4 regions of the Alteromonas sp. genome follow, and region 1 is predicted to be linked to each of the others. Evidence: predicted binding sites of a transcription regulator. Region 1 holds the regulator's gene; each other region holds the start of a gene.
What was found. Region 1 encodes LexA, which represses DNA repair genes until DNA is damaged. Its sites were predicted from a motif close to TACTGTATNNNNATACAGTA; they were not measured.
Positions count from the first base shown of each region.

Region 2: a site for LexA is predicted at 1,777-1,796, ahead of mutS (DNA mismatch repair protein MutS). Genes of this name have one in related genera too.
Region 3: a site for LexA is predicted at 1,488-1,507, ahead of dinB (DNA polymerase IV). Genes of this name have one in related genera too.
Region 4: a site for LexA is predicted at 1,746-1,765, ahead of AC4PME_RS17880 (exonuclease domain-containing protein). Genes of this name have one in related genera too.

Region 1 is NZ_CFHOXV010000005.1:89,561-92,734, forward strand. Features, by position in the region: gene AC4PME_RS05400 (AEC family transporter) at 1-512, opposite strand, end outside; gene AC4PME_RS05405 (LysR family transcriptional regulator) at 615-1,484, shown strand; gene lexA (transcriptional repressor LexA) at 1,569-2,195, shown strand; gene AC4PME_RS05415 (serine hydrolase domain-containing protein) at 2,297-3,174, opposite strand, start outside.
Region 2 is NZ_CFHOXV010000002.1:41,309-44,482, reverse strand. Features, by position in the region: gene recA (recombinase RecA) at 1-997, opposite strand, end outside; gene AC4PME_RS01745 (CinA family protein) at 1,206-1,721, opposite strand; gene mutS (DNA mismatch repair protein MutS) at 2,011-3,174, shown strand, end outside.
Region 3 is NZ_CFHOXV010000017.1:5,713-8,886, reverse strand. Features, by position in the region: gene AC4PME_RS11165 (S8 family serine peptidase) at 1-368, opposite strand, end outside; gene AC4PME_RS11160 (glycoside hydrolase family 108 protein) at 819-1,331, opposite strand; gene dinB (DNA polymerase IV) at 1,518-2,594, shown strand; gene AC4PME_RS11150 (DUF1653 domain-containing protein) at 2,596-2,826, shown strand; gene AC4PME_RS11145 (amidohydrolase) at 2,902-3,174, opposite strand, start outside.
Region 4 is NZ_CFHOXV010000045.1:6,080-9,253, reverse strand. Features, by position in the region: gene AC4PME_RS17900 (DUF3325 domain-containing protein) at 1-292, shown strand, start outside; gene AC4PME_RS17895 (high-potential iron-sulfur protein) at 314-607, opposite strand; gene AC4PME_RS17890 (flavin reductase family protein) at 791-1,447, opposite strand; gene AC4PME_RS17885 (zinc ribbon domain-containing protein) at 1,449-1,640, opposite strand; gene AC4PME_RS17880 (exonuclease domain-containing protein) at 1,795-3,174, shown strand, end outside.

The sequences.
Region 1 (3,174 bases):
ACCGGATTTTTCAGAAGCTTTGAACTTACATCTGCAATCAGACTACGAAGGCTTACTGCTTTACTGAGATCAATCTCAATCAGCACAATGGCAACAGCAAATAAAACACAAACGGTGATGATTGTCGCAATGAGCACTGGCGTCTGCGTTTCGCTTCCTGCTACCGCCATGAGCAAGGGAAAGCCCATAAATCCGGTATTGGCGTAACTGGTGTTTAGCCCGTCTATTGCACTCTCTGATAACGACATATTACGTTTCTTTTGTACTGCGACAGTAAGCGTAAAAATGACAAACACGGCGAGGGTGAAGCTCAAAACAAAACCCGGTTGCCAGAGAGACGCAATGGCAGACGTTGCTGTGATGTCAAAAAGCAGCGCAGGCAACGCCAGCCAGACAACAAATTTATTGAGTTGTGTAGTGGCAGAGTCGTTCAGCAAATCCCTTTTGCGTAAATACCAGCCAAGGAATATGAGGGCAAATATGGGGAATATGAGCGTGAAAACAGACAACATGAAATGACAGGTGATCAGGGAACCGGCGGTCAGATTACCTTTAGTCTTATCATTCAATCCAATATAGAATTGAGTTAATTCTGATACAAGTATTGAATCGTAATGGATATAAAACCCTTAAGATATTTTATTGCGGTAGCAGAAACCGGTCATGTGGGTCGGGCTGCGCAGCGGCTAAACATCACTCAGCCACCTCTCAGCCGACAGATCGCACTGCTGGAAGAAGAGCTGGGTACGGCATTGTTCAGCCGTCACCCGAAAGGCGTGAGCCTGACTGCCGCAGGAGAGCAGTTTTACCGCGACAGCAAAACCATATTGCAATCGGTCAGCAAAGCTGCGGAACGGGCGAGAGCGACCGGTGCCGGAAAGTCGGGAAGCTTGTCTGTGGGATTCATGATGCATGCGGCTTATAACATTGTGCCTGAACTGGCCAGACAGTTTATGTCCCGCTATCCCGCTGTGTCCTTTCATATTCAGGAAGTTATTCCCTTTGAGTTAATTAACGGCGTTACTTCTGCGCAGTTTGATGCCGCCATCATGTTAAAGCCGGCGACCTCCCGCGGACTGGAAATGCTGTCTTTGCGCACTGAAGCACTCTGTCTGGCAGTGCACAAACACCACCGGCTGGCCGTGGCAAAAAAAGTCTGCGCAGAGGATTTAGTTGACGAAAAATTCATTGTTACGCCCCACAATGTGGCGCCGGAGCTGCGTAACACCATTGAACAGTACTGTGCTGGAGCGAACTTTGTGCCCCGTGTGGTGTTAGAAACCCAGTTACAGCAAACCATCGTGTCGCTGGTGGCCAGTGAAGTAGGGATTGCGCTTGTGCCTGAACCGTTGAAGCAGGTGTGTCCGCCGGATGTGGTTCTGCTGCCGCTGAACAGAGCGCCGGTGGTGGAATATGTGCTGGTATGGCAGCAGGACAACAGCAACCCGGCGCTGGCACGATTTATTGAGTGCGCCACGGAATAACCGTAATAATTTCGCCGGCAGCTCTTGTCAAACCAGCGCAACTGTATATACTCACAGGAACTGTATAGAAAAACAGGGCTGTTTATGCGTCCACTTACTCCAAGACAAACGGAAGTTCTCGAACTGATCAAAACCACCATGCTGGAAACCGGCATGCCGCCCACCCGTGCGGAAATTGCGAAGCAATTAGGGTTTAAATCAGCTAATGCAGCAGAAGAGCATTTAAAGGCGCTGGCCCGTAAAGGTGTAATCGAAATTCTGGCGGGTACCTCACGGGGTATAAAGCTGAATATTCCGCTGGAAGCAGAAAACGATGAAGACGCAGGCTTACCGTTAATCGGCCGTGTTGCGGCAGGTGAACCTATTCTGGCGCAGGAACATGTGGAAATGCATTACAAGGTCGATCCTGATCTGTTCCACCCCCGTGCGGATTTCCTGTTACGTGTAAACGGTATGAGTATGAAAGATATCGGTATTCTGGATGGTGATCTACTTGCCGTTCACCGTACTACTGACGTGCACAATGGGCAGGTAGTTGTTGCCAGGGTTGATGAGGATGTCACGGTAAAACGTCTGGAAAAACGCGGCCGCGAAGTATGGCTGCATGCAGAAAATGAAGAATTCGATACCATCAAGGTGGATCTTGCTGCTGAACCATTCAACATTGAAGGTCTGGCTGTAGGTGTTATCCGCAATGCTGACTGGATGTAAGTCTTTTCGCTAAGCGCGGTGCAATAACTATTGTGTGCGCTGGCCACAGCACTGAAAATTGGAAGGGCGATGATGTGAACCATCATCGCCCTTTTTCTTTACTATTGGCTGGTATGTGCAAAGTGCAGTGTCTTCAGCGCCAGCAGAAAAACATCAGCATTGTCTTCACCACTGACATTTTTTACTACAGTAACCGCTGTTTTATGTTCACGGCAAAGAATGGTCATTGTAATGCCGCCCATACTGCCACCTGAGTGCATCACAGCATCAGGAATATCGTCCATCAAAGCCAGCGCGCTGGCATTGTCTTTATACGCTTTACGTTGTTTGTAATCACCAAATCCGGTTTTCCAGCCTATGCCGAAGCCCACGGTTTCACCATTATTGAGCCTGGCTGGAGTAAACATGGCGCGGGTAGTCTCTGGTTTCAGGTAATCGCTTGCAACATGGGCTACAGCAAACCGGACAATATCTGACGGCGTAGAAATAAAACCGCCGCCGGCCCATTTATAGCTGTGATCCGTTTGTGGCGCATTAATCAGCTCACCTTCGTGTACGGTGTAAGGTCTCGCCCGGTGATCGATGATGGTGTACTGGTCGTCAAATACCGTGTTGTCCAGTTTCAGCGGCGCAAACACTTCTTCGTTAATGATGGCGCGGAAATTCCTGGACGGGTCAGCCCCTTCCATTGCGGCACTGACCAGTGTCCAGGCAAACGTTGAATAACGGTGATCTGTGCCGGGTGCAAACAGCAGAGGATCATCTTTAAACATTGCCAGTGCACTGTCGATATCCGGATAACTTTCATTCAGAAGAAATTCATTGGCCCCTTCTTTGTAGTGCCTGATACCGGCTGTATGTGAGGTAAGCTGGCGCAAAGTAATGACCGGTTTATCAGCAGGCCATGCGCTGACGTATTCAGTGACCGGTTTATCCAGGTCAATGTTGCCCGCTTCCGCAAGACGCATTAATCCGGCGG
Region 2 (3,174 bases), on a different contig from region 1:
TTACTGTTTTTTGAGCCAGTAACTCTGCACGCAGCTTGGTTTCGATGTCGTTAGCGATATCAGGGTTATCTTTCAGGAACGCCATTACGTTCGCTTTACCCTGACCAATACGGTCACCGTTGTAGCTATACCAGGCACCGGCTTTATCAACCAGCTTCTGCTTCACACCAAGGTCAATAAGTTCAGCTTCCTTACTGATACCCTCGCCGTAACGAATCATGAATTCCGCCTGCTTAAACGGTGGTGCAACTTTGTTCTTCACCACTTTCACACGGGTTTCGTTACCAACAACCTCATCACCTTCTTTAACCGCACCTATACGACGGATATCGAGACGCACAGAGGCATAGAATTTCAGGGCGTTACCACCGGTTGTGGTTTCAGGGTTACCGAACATAACACCAATCTTCATACGGATCTGGTTGATGAAGATACACAGCGTATTTGATTTCTTGATGTTAGCGGTAAGCTTACGCAGCGCCTGAGACATCAGACGTGCCTGAAGACCCACGTGAGAATCACCCATCTCACCTTCAATCTCTGCTTTCGGTGTTAATGCAGCTACCGAGTCAACAATTACTACGTCAACAGCGCCTGAACGAACAAGCATGTCACAAATTTCCAATGCCTGCTCACCGGTATCAGGCTGAGAGACCAGCAGATCATCTATGTTTACGCCCAGCTTTCTTGCATAGACAGGATCTAGTGCGTGTTCCGCATCAACGAATGCACAGGTTTTGCCTTTCTTTTGCGCTTCAGCGATAACTTGCAGTGTCAGGGTTGTTTTACCTGATGATTCAGGACCGTAGATTTCAACAACACGCCCGCAAGGTAAACCGCCTATTCCAAGTGCAATGTCGATACTGAGTGAACCGGTAGAAATGGCTTCGATATCATGCGCCTGATTGTCACCCAGACGCATAATGGCACCTTTACCAAATTGCTTTTCAATTTGGCCAAGAGCGGCGGAAAGAGCTTTGTTTTTGTTGTCGTCCACGATATTATCCTCAAGATAATGACTGTCCGGTAGTTACCCTGTCGTATTACGCTGCCACTTTTACTTCTGTTATTTTTTAACTTCCGCAAAATATAATTCGGTCAGCGCTTCAGTAACTCACGAAACGTAATTCGAATGTTGAGTGCATTTTATACTGTATAAGCATACAGTCAAGTAAGATTTCACAATTAGTCTGTCAAATCCCGTTTTATTCAGCAACCAGTCGTTGGTACAGATAAGAAATTGCATGGGCGATGGCCTGTTCCCGCACCGCTAACCGGTCACCTGAAAATACGTGACGCTGCGTGTTCAGTTCACCGTCTATCATAAAGCCAAACCAGACCGTACCCACCGGCTTTTCCGCCGAACCGCCGCCAGGCCCTGCAATACCACTCACCGACACACCAACCTGCGCACCACTTTCCTGAACAACACCCTGCACCATTTCAGCAACAGTGTGTTCCGACACTGCACCAAATTTCGCCAGCGTTTCAGCTTTCACCCCAATAAGTGATTGCTTAGCCGCGTTTGAATAAGTGACCCAGGATTGATTGAACCAGTCAGAGCTACCGGAAACGGAGGTTAATACGTAAGCAATTCCACCACCGGTACAAGACTCAGCACATGACACATGCCAGTTTCGCCGGCGAAGCACATCTCCGGTGGCAACCACCTGTTTAAGTAACGCACTGTCTTGTGAAACAGTTGAAAAATCTGCGCTCATACGAATAATACTCACCAATGAATTAATTCCGTTGTACCATTTTACACATTTAGCAAACTGTAAAGACAGAAAGTTGGCCTGATGAAAACTTTGTAGTGAAGTTCGCTGATGGTAGGGGGAGCGTAACTGCATTTGAAACACGCCGTAAACCCATCCCTGGGGGCTCGGCTGCCGCATCCATGCGGCAGACGGTTTCAAATGCAATTACGCCCCCCGACCGCGCGCCCTTCACAACTAGCAACATCGCGCCAGAATAAACAAAGAGGTTTTCTTGGAATCACATACGCCGATGATGCGCCAGTATCTGGCCATAAAAGCACAACATCCTAATATTTTACTGTTTTACCGGATGGGAGACTTTTATGAACTCTTCTATGACGATGCCAAAAAGGCCGCACACCTGCTGGATATTTCATTAACAGCCAGAGGCAAATCCGGCGGTGAACCCATTCCCATGGCGGGAGTGCCTTATCACGCAGTGGAAGGTTACCTGGCGCGCCTGGTAAAAATGGGCGAGTCTGTGGCGATTTGTGAGCAGATTGGCGATCCTGCTACCAGCAAAGGGCCGGTAGAACGTCAAGTTCAGCGTATTGTCACCCCGGGCACAGTCACCGATGAAGCACTATTAGAAGAGCGTCGTGATAACCTGCTTGCTGCAGTGTGCGGTCACAGCATGCAGTACGGCGTTGCCACCCTCGATATCAGCAGCGGACGTTTTCTGGTGGTTGAATGTGACAGTGATGAACAATTGCTGGCCGAATTGCAACGCCTTAATCCTGCGGAACTGCTTTATCCGGAAGGATTCGAAGGTTTACCTCTTATTGAAAAACGAAAAGGTTTACGTCGCCGTCCCGAATGGGAGTTTGATCCGCAAACGGCAACAGAGCAACTCAATCAGCAATTCGGCACCAAATCACTGGATGGATTCGGCATCAACGGCTTAGATAAAGCCACCGGTGCAGCCGGCTGTGTACTGCAATACGTTAAAGATACCCAACGTACCGCCCTGCCCCATATTCGCAGTATTCATCGTGAACAGCAGGAAACACGTATTCAGCTGGATGCCGCCACGCGAAGAAATCTGGAATTAACCGCCAATTTATCAGGCAGTCAGGAAAATACTCTGTTCAGCGTGCTGGATTCTACCGCCACCCCCATGGGCAGCAGATTACTTCAACGCTATTTGCACGCCCCCATTACCGATCATTATGAACTCACCCGACGCCAGCAGGCCATCGGAAAACTGATTGAACAGGGTCATGAAGATATCGCCGATACATTAAAACGCATTGGTGACATAGAACGCATCATGGCGCGGTTAGCCCTGCGTTCGGCCCGTCCCAGGGATTTCTCCCGTTTACGCAATGCGTTTAACGAATTGCCCGGACTGCTCGACCAGTTATCCTCTCTTGAGGATTCGTTATGTGCGGATTTAGCCAAGGCTGTCAGCACC
Region 3 (3,174 bases), on a different contig from region 1:
GCGTTGAGTGCTTTCTTATTTAATGTGACGACAGCCATGCCATGGCGTTCCATCACTTTAAGTGTCTTGCCACCTGCCTGTTGTATGGCAGATTTCACTGATGCCACATCCAGCGCCTTGTCACTGGCATTAATGCTGCCTTTGCCCGCCATTGCGCCTTTACCATTTTTAAAGGTGACAATGTAGCGTTCATTGCTTTCCTGTAAACGCAGATCCTGGCGCAGGTTCTTTAACTGCTCAAAGGTAAGTGGTTCAGGGGAAACACTGACCGGCCCGTTGACGGCAGACGCTGCAGTAGCGGTTAATGTGATTAAACTTAACGATGTAGCGAGTAACGATTTGGATGGTAATGTGCGTAATATGGACATTATTTTTTCCTGTCTTGTTGTTATCCCCTCCCGCTCTGTGGCGTGTTACTACGGGGTATTTTTACCGGGTCTGTACACATCGGTTTACCTGCTTTAGTGATGACAAAAACTGTTCCGTCAGCTTGTCATTCAGGAGAAATAAACCGGCTATGCACAAACGTTGTAAACGCTGCTTTTTTCTGCAGCTCGAAATCCATACTACTTAAGTCTATCGTGAGTTACGCATATAGCCGTATAACTATGAATGGCATTTAATACGTATAAAAAACGGGGGTATTGGTATGCCGGCCAGACATGACGGGCAGCGAAGAAACAAAAACTGACTAAAATTTAAGTTAAGAAAAAGATAAATAAAAACAAATTTATCCCGAAATCCAACTTAAATTTTGTGTAAAGATGTAATCAGGAGGAGGTACGTTGGCGTGTCCGGGGCGGAGCCGGAAAGGTTTGCTATGCAATACCTTTCAGCGTCCGGTTTATCCAGCCAAGAAGGAACTTTGCCTGCGAGGGATTATGATTAACAATTTCCGCATAACGGGCGACTTTCTTGAGTGCATAGCCATGCAGAAATACTTCCGGTGGCATGTTGTTGATGGCCTTTAAGGATTTCGTACCGATGATCCCGTCAACGTACACATCAGCAACTTCCTGAGTCAGTTTCGACGCTGCAGACAGGCCGGCATTAACGGCGAAATCAAAGAGGGTTTCAGCTACACGTTGAGAATCAATAAAGTCTCCGCGGATCCGTTCCCAAAAGTGCTGTTGGTAGAACGCTGCGACATGGGGCATCAGTTGACTGTCGGGCACGCCGGCATCAAGTAGTGGCCAGCCTTCCCAGTCAGGATGAAAATTGCGGGCTATACCGGCATAGGTAGCACCACCGCGATCACCCTCCACACGATGAAGTGTATAGCCCCCTTCGTTATCAATCATTTTTTCAAAGGCGGGTAAAAAAGCAGCCATGACATCCTCCCTGATGAATGGTTAAATTTTACGCTTATAACCAGTGTATCTTTTCAATAATGTTTTACAATCCTGTTGTATTAACTTTTTGCAATATTTTGACCTTTTATTCAGTGTTGAACTTTGCACTGGCATAGTTGACATAATCCGCTAAAATGCTGTTCATATATACAGTGTGGTGGCAGAGTGCGAAAGATTATTCACGTTGATATGGATTGCTTTTACGCTGCAGTTGAAATGCGCGACAATCCGTCATTGATCAATAAGCCCATAGCGATTGGCGGCAGCGCTGATCGCCGTGGCGTGATATCAACGTGTAACTATCCGGCAAGAAAATTTGGCGTGCGCTCTGCCATGGCAACAGCATACGCAAAGCGTTTGTGCCCTGAGCTTATTCTTGTACCCGGCAGAATGGATATGTACGTCCGCGAGAGTCAGCGTATCCGTGAAATTTTCAATGACTATACCGACCTCATCGAGCCTTTATCTCTGGATGAAGCCTATCTGGATGTCACTCACACCACTTTGTTTAACGGCAGCGCCACACTCATAGCACAGGATATCCGCCGGCGAATTAAAGAAGAACTGAATCTGACTGCCTCGGCTGGTGTGGCATCATGCAAATTCGTGGCTAAGGTAGCCAGTGACGAAAATAAACCGGACGGGTTATGTGTGATCACACCGGATAAGTTGGATGCATTTGTCAGAAATATGTCGCTGTCAAAAATTCCCGGCGTGGGCAAAGTCACACAGCAGAAGTTGCAGCGTCTGGGCCTGACTACCTGTAATGATGTCCGGCAATATCCCTTTGAACGTCTGCAGAAAGAGCTGGGGAAATTCGGTTCAGTGCTGTGGAACCGTGCTCACGGTGTGGATGAGCGGGATGTCAATGTCAGCCGGGTAAGAAAATCAATCGGAGTGGAACGTACCTTCAGCAGCGATTTGCATACACTTGATGAATGCAAGGCGGTACTGCCTGTACTGTGGGAGAAGATGCAGCAACGCATTGAAGGGCATTTAAAAAAGACCGGTGAACGGAAATGTCTGATAAAATCTCAGGGCGTGAAGCTCAAGTTTCAGGACTTCCAGCAAACCACCGTTGAGCACCGTCATCACGATATCGAAGAAGCATTTTTTTATGAATTGCTGGATGAAGCGTGGCAGCGGGCCAGAGGCCGGGGTGTCAGGCTGGTGGGCATTCACATTGGATTAGCCGGCGGTTTGCCGGCAGAGCAGCTGCTATTGCCACTGGAGGATGAATAATATGTCAAAGTCGGTTGTGCCCGGAACGTATCAACACTACAAAGGCAACTTTTATACTGTCATCGGTGTGGCCAAACACTCGGAAGATGAATCGGAATTGGTGGTGTACCGGTCGGAATATGGTGAAAAAGGGCTTTGGGTCCGTCCGCTGACCATGTTCACTGAGCAGGTGGAAGTGAACGGAGAAACGGTTCCCCGTTTCAAACATATTGAAGAACAGGACCGGGATTAATCATCCGGTAGAATAAAATCACAAAAGGGGCGCAAAGCGTCCCTTTTGAATTACTTGTATCCGCTGTTTTGGCTGTTACTGGTTGCGCTCAGCATCAAATACCTTAATTCCGGCTGTCCAGGTCTGCAGCACCCGGGTGCGCCAGATATCTTTCGGATCCACATCGAATATATCCTGATCCACAAGAATAAAGTCAGCCCATTTCCCAGGGGTCAGCGTACCCAGACTGTCTTCCATATGCGCGGCGTAGGCAGCATCCAGCGTAAAGCCTCTGAAAGCCTGCTGAACGGTCATCGCTTCGTGAGCATACCAGCCCTTTACCGGCTGGTTGTTTCTGTCCTGACGGGT
Region 4 (3,174 bases), on a different contig from region 1:
CTTTTCTATGGCGAACCCGAAACATTTCCGTGCGGTCACCGGTGATGAGATTGAAAACCTGCCCGGGGGCAGGCTGATATTTCAGACTCTGGCAGTGTGTTTTCTGACTGTTGCAATGTTTCCGGCGATAGCCGGCTGGCAAACTGAAATCGGACTGGTTGTGTGGTGCGGATTGCTGCATGTGGCAGCGGTATTGGTGTCTTTGCTGTTTACTTATCAGCAGGATGCGCTGGCATTTGTATGGCGCTGGTGTGTACCGGGAGGCTGGCTTCAGCGGGTATTACCCCGCTGATCCAACTGTCCGGGTTCAAACTTAGCCCGGACGTTTTACCCAGGCACTGCACCAGCCGTTGGTGTTAACCAGTTTACCCGGGAAAATGGCGCAGGGACGGTGAGCTTGTCCGTCCTCACCCTGAATGTACATACAATTACCGCACTGAGACCCTTCCACCGTTGATTTCGGGGTATATTTCAATGCCTGTGCTGTGGGGTCGTCGGTCTGCAGTTGCTCCTGTGCCTGTGCGCGAAGTGCAGTGCCACCTAACGTCAAACCGATCAGTGTGGTGCCTGACAGTTTTAGGAAATCACGACGGTTCACATTACTCATAATTTGCTCCCATAAAGCTTAAACGAGAATGATTTGTTTTTATTTGGTCTTATAACGTAAAAAACCTGCCGCGATGACAGGTTTAACATGACAATAGTTATACGACACATTTACGGGACTGCCAAATCGTTCCGTCACATATTTGATGTAGATTAACTTTTCTTCACCGCAGGACCTGTGCATTTACGCGTTTTTACCTGCCAGCGTGACGGGTTTGTCCGGTTTCGCATAGGCATAACGGGCGATGCGTTCCGCACGGTGGTAAGTATCCAGCCCGCTGATACATGCAAGATTCATTTTCTCCAAATCCAGTTGTCCGTCCTCACCGGTTGCCCCCTCCATCACGTAAATATCAAGCACCCTGCCAATGACCAGTACTGTCTGATTACATTGCAGCGTGGATATTTCTTCTGCCGCCATGGCCATACGCAAAGGACTTTGGGCGACAAATGGCGCGGCGAATCCATCTTCTTTCAGCGGTGTTAAGCCTGTGGCATCAAACTCACTGGTGTGTTCATCATAGCGGGCGGAAGTCTGATGAGCTTTATCTGTCCAGCCGGCGCTGACTGCATTAATGGTGTACACACCTGTTTCACGAATATTTTCCAGCGTTTGCCGTGGCACAGTATGGGGACGTAACAACATGCCCTGAAGAGGAGGATGCGCCCCCACGTGAAAAACAGAGCTGATAATGGCCAGGTTATCCCGTTTACCGTCAGTGGTGCCCACAAGGTTGGCCCCTTTGTAGCCGGACAAGCAGTTGATCAGGTTCGTCCGGGTCTGTTTTTCCAGCTCATTGATAGCAGCAGAAGTAAAATGCCGCATGGACGGGTCAGTCATATCAGGCATTCTCCTGCTCAACCTGCACGGTCAGGTTATCGCCGTCACTGTACACTGTCATTTCAATAGGCTGGCAGCAGACCTGGCAATCCAGTACCTGCATAACATTGATATCGTTTTGCTCATCAATTTCTACTTCATTCGGCTCCATGCAATAGGGGCAGTGAAATAACTTAGGGGTCGTCAGACTCATAACCACTCCGGATAACTGATTAAAATGATTTTGCTAACTTTTGATATACGCAGAAAACAGATAACCGGATTGTAAGGAAACTGCATCCGGCGGGTTGATTAAAGAGGCTGTATAAATATACACTTGGTCAGGTGTACAGTGTCCGGTGCAGATGATGCGTAAAACGTTGCCTGAAAAATATTATCTTGATCACTTCCGCGAGTTTTTGTCCTTTTTCGACGGTGCCAGTGGCGCATTGCTGGACGACAGTGCGCGGCGTTTTATTGAGGATTTCAATGCACTGCCGGAACCGCAGCAATGCATCATCGCCCGTGCAGCAAACCGCAAATACGCCATCATCAACCGTGAGCATTTCTACTACGAAGAAATACCGCATCCGCAGCAGCAAATAGATGCGCTTTCCGCCTCCGGCTGGTTCGGGTGTGTAACAGAAGCGCCGCTGCAGGAACTGGCCGGTATGCTGACCAAGGCCGACATTCTGCAATACCTGCATGATCTCGGGATCAGCGGTCAGCCTGCTTCAGCAAAAAAGAGTGTGCTGATGGCAGACTTATTCGATGGCATAAAACGTCACGGCTGGCCGGCGTCATTGTCGGTGGAGCATTTACTGTTTTGCCGCTTCGATGCCACTATGCGTTATTTGCTGTTTCTGTTCTTCGGAAACACTAAAGGGCGGCTGAATCAGTTTTCCATGCGTGATCTCGGCATCATGCGTACTCGGGGCCAGGCTGTGTCTGATCAGGCACGCTTCGAATTGCCGGAGGATGCCGGCGCTGCTTTTTATTATGCCTCACGCACCGGCGAACTGGATTTTCTTGATGATGAGGCCTGTCTGGCAGCAGCAAAAGCCCCCGTGCCGGAAACCTTCTCCACCATATCAGCAGTGCTGGCGGAAAAATACCACGCAAAACTGGGGTCAAAGCTGCTGTCTGTCGACCGGCAGGCTGCACTGACTTTTCTTGAGCAGTCTCCCGGCGATACAGCAAAAGAAAAATGGATTCGCGAAGCTTACAAAGAGGGATTGAAAGACGAGGTAAAGCAAAGCCTGGAAAGCATTATCGATACCCCGCCCTCAGATACATTGCTGGCCTTCGCAGAAGATTTTTATCAGCGTAAATATCATAAGAAACGTACCAGTATCGTGACTGATATGTTGCGCAATGCGTCCCGCACACTGCAACTGGACGAGAGTCAGAATCAGTCTGTTGAACGGGGCGTCATCGCCTGGTATCAGCGTCACGGCGCTGAAGCCTGGCGAACCGAGAATCGCTTGTGGCGGAGTCTGTTTGCCCTCACGTTCTGGACATTATTGTTTGAAGAGGATGCGCCGGTAACTGCCTTTGACCGGCGTCCCCAAAGCCTGAAGAATAATGCTTTCTACGATTCATTTGCGGTAAAAATTGATGAACTGCTGGCAAGTTTTACTACTGCAGACGCACTGATGAAGCATGTAACGGCCATGGCCGCTGCCCATTATGGTGAATCGAACAGCCTGTTCCTGTGGGGAACAAAATTGCTGGACCCGATCAAAGGG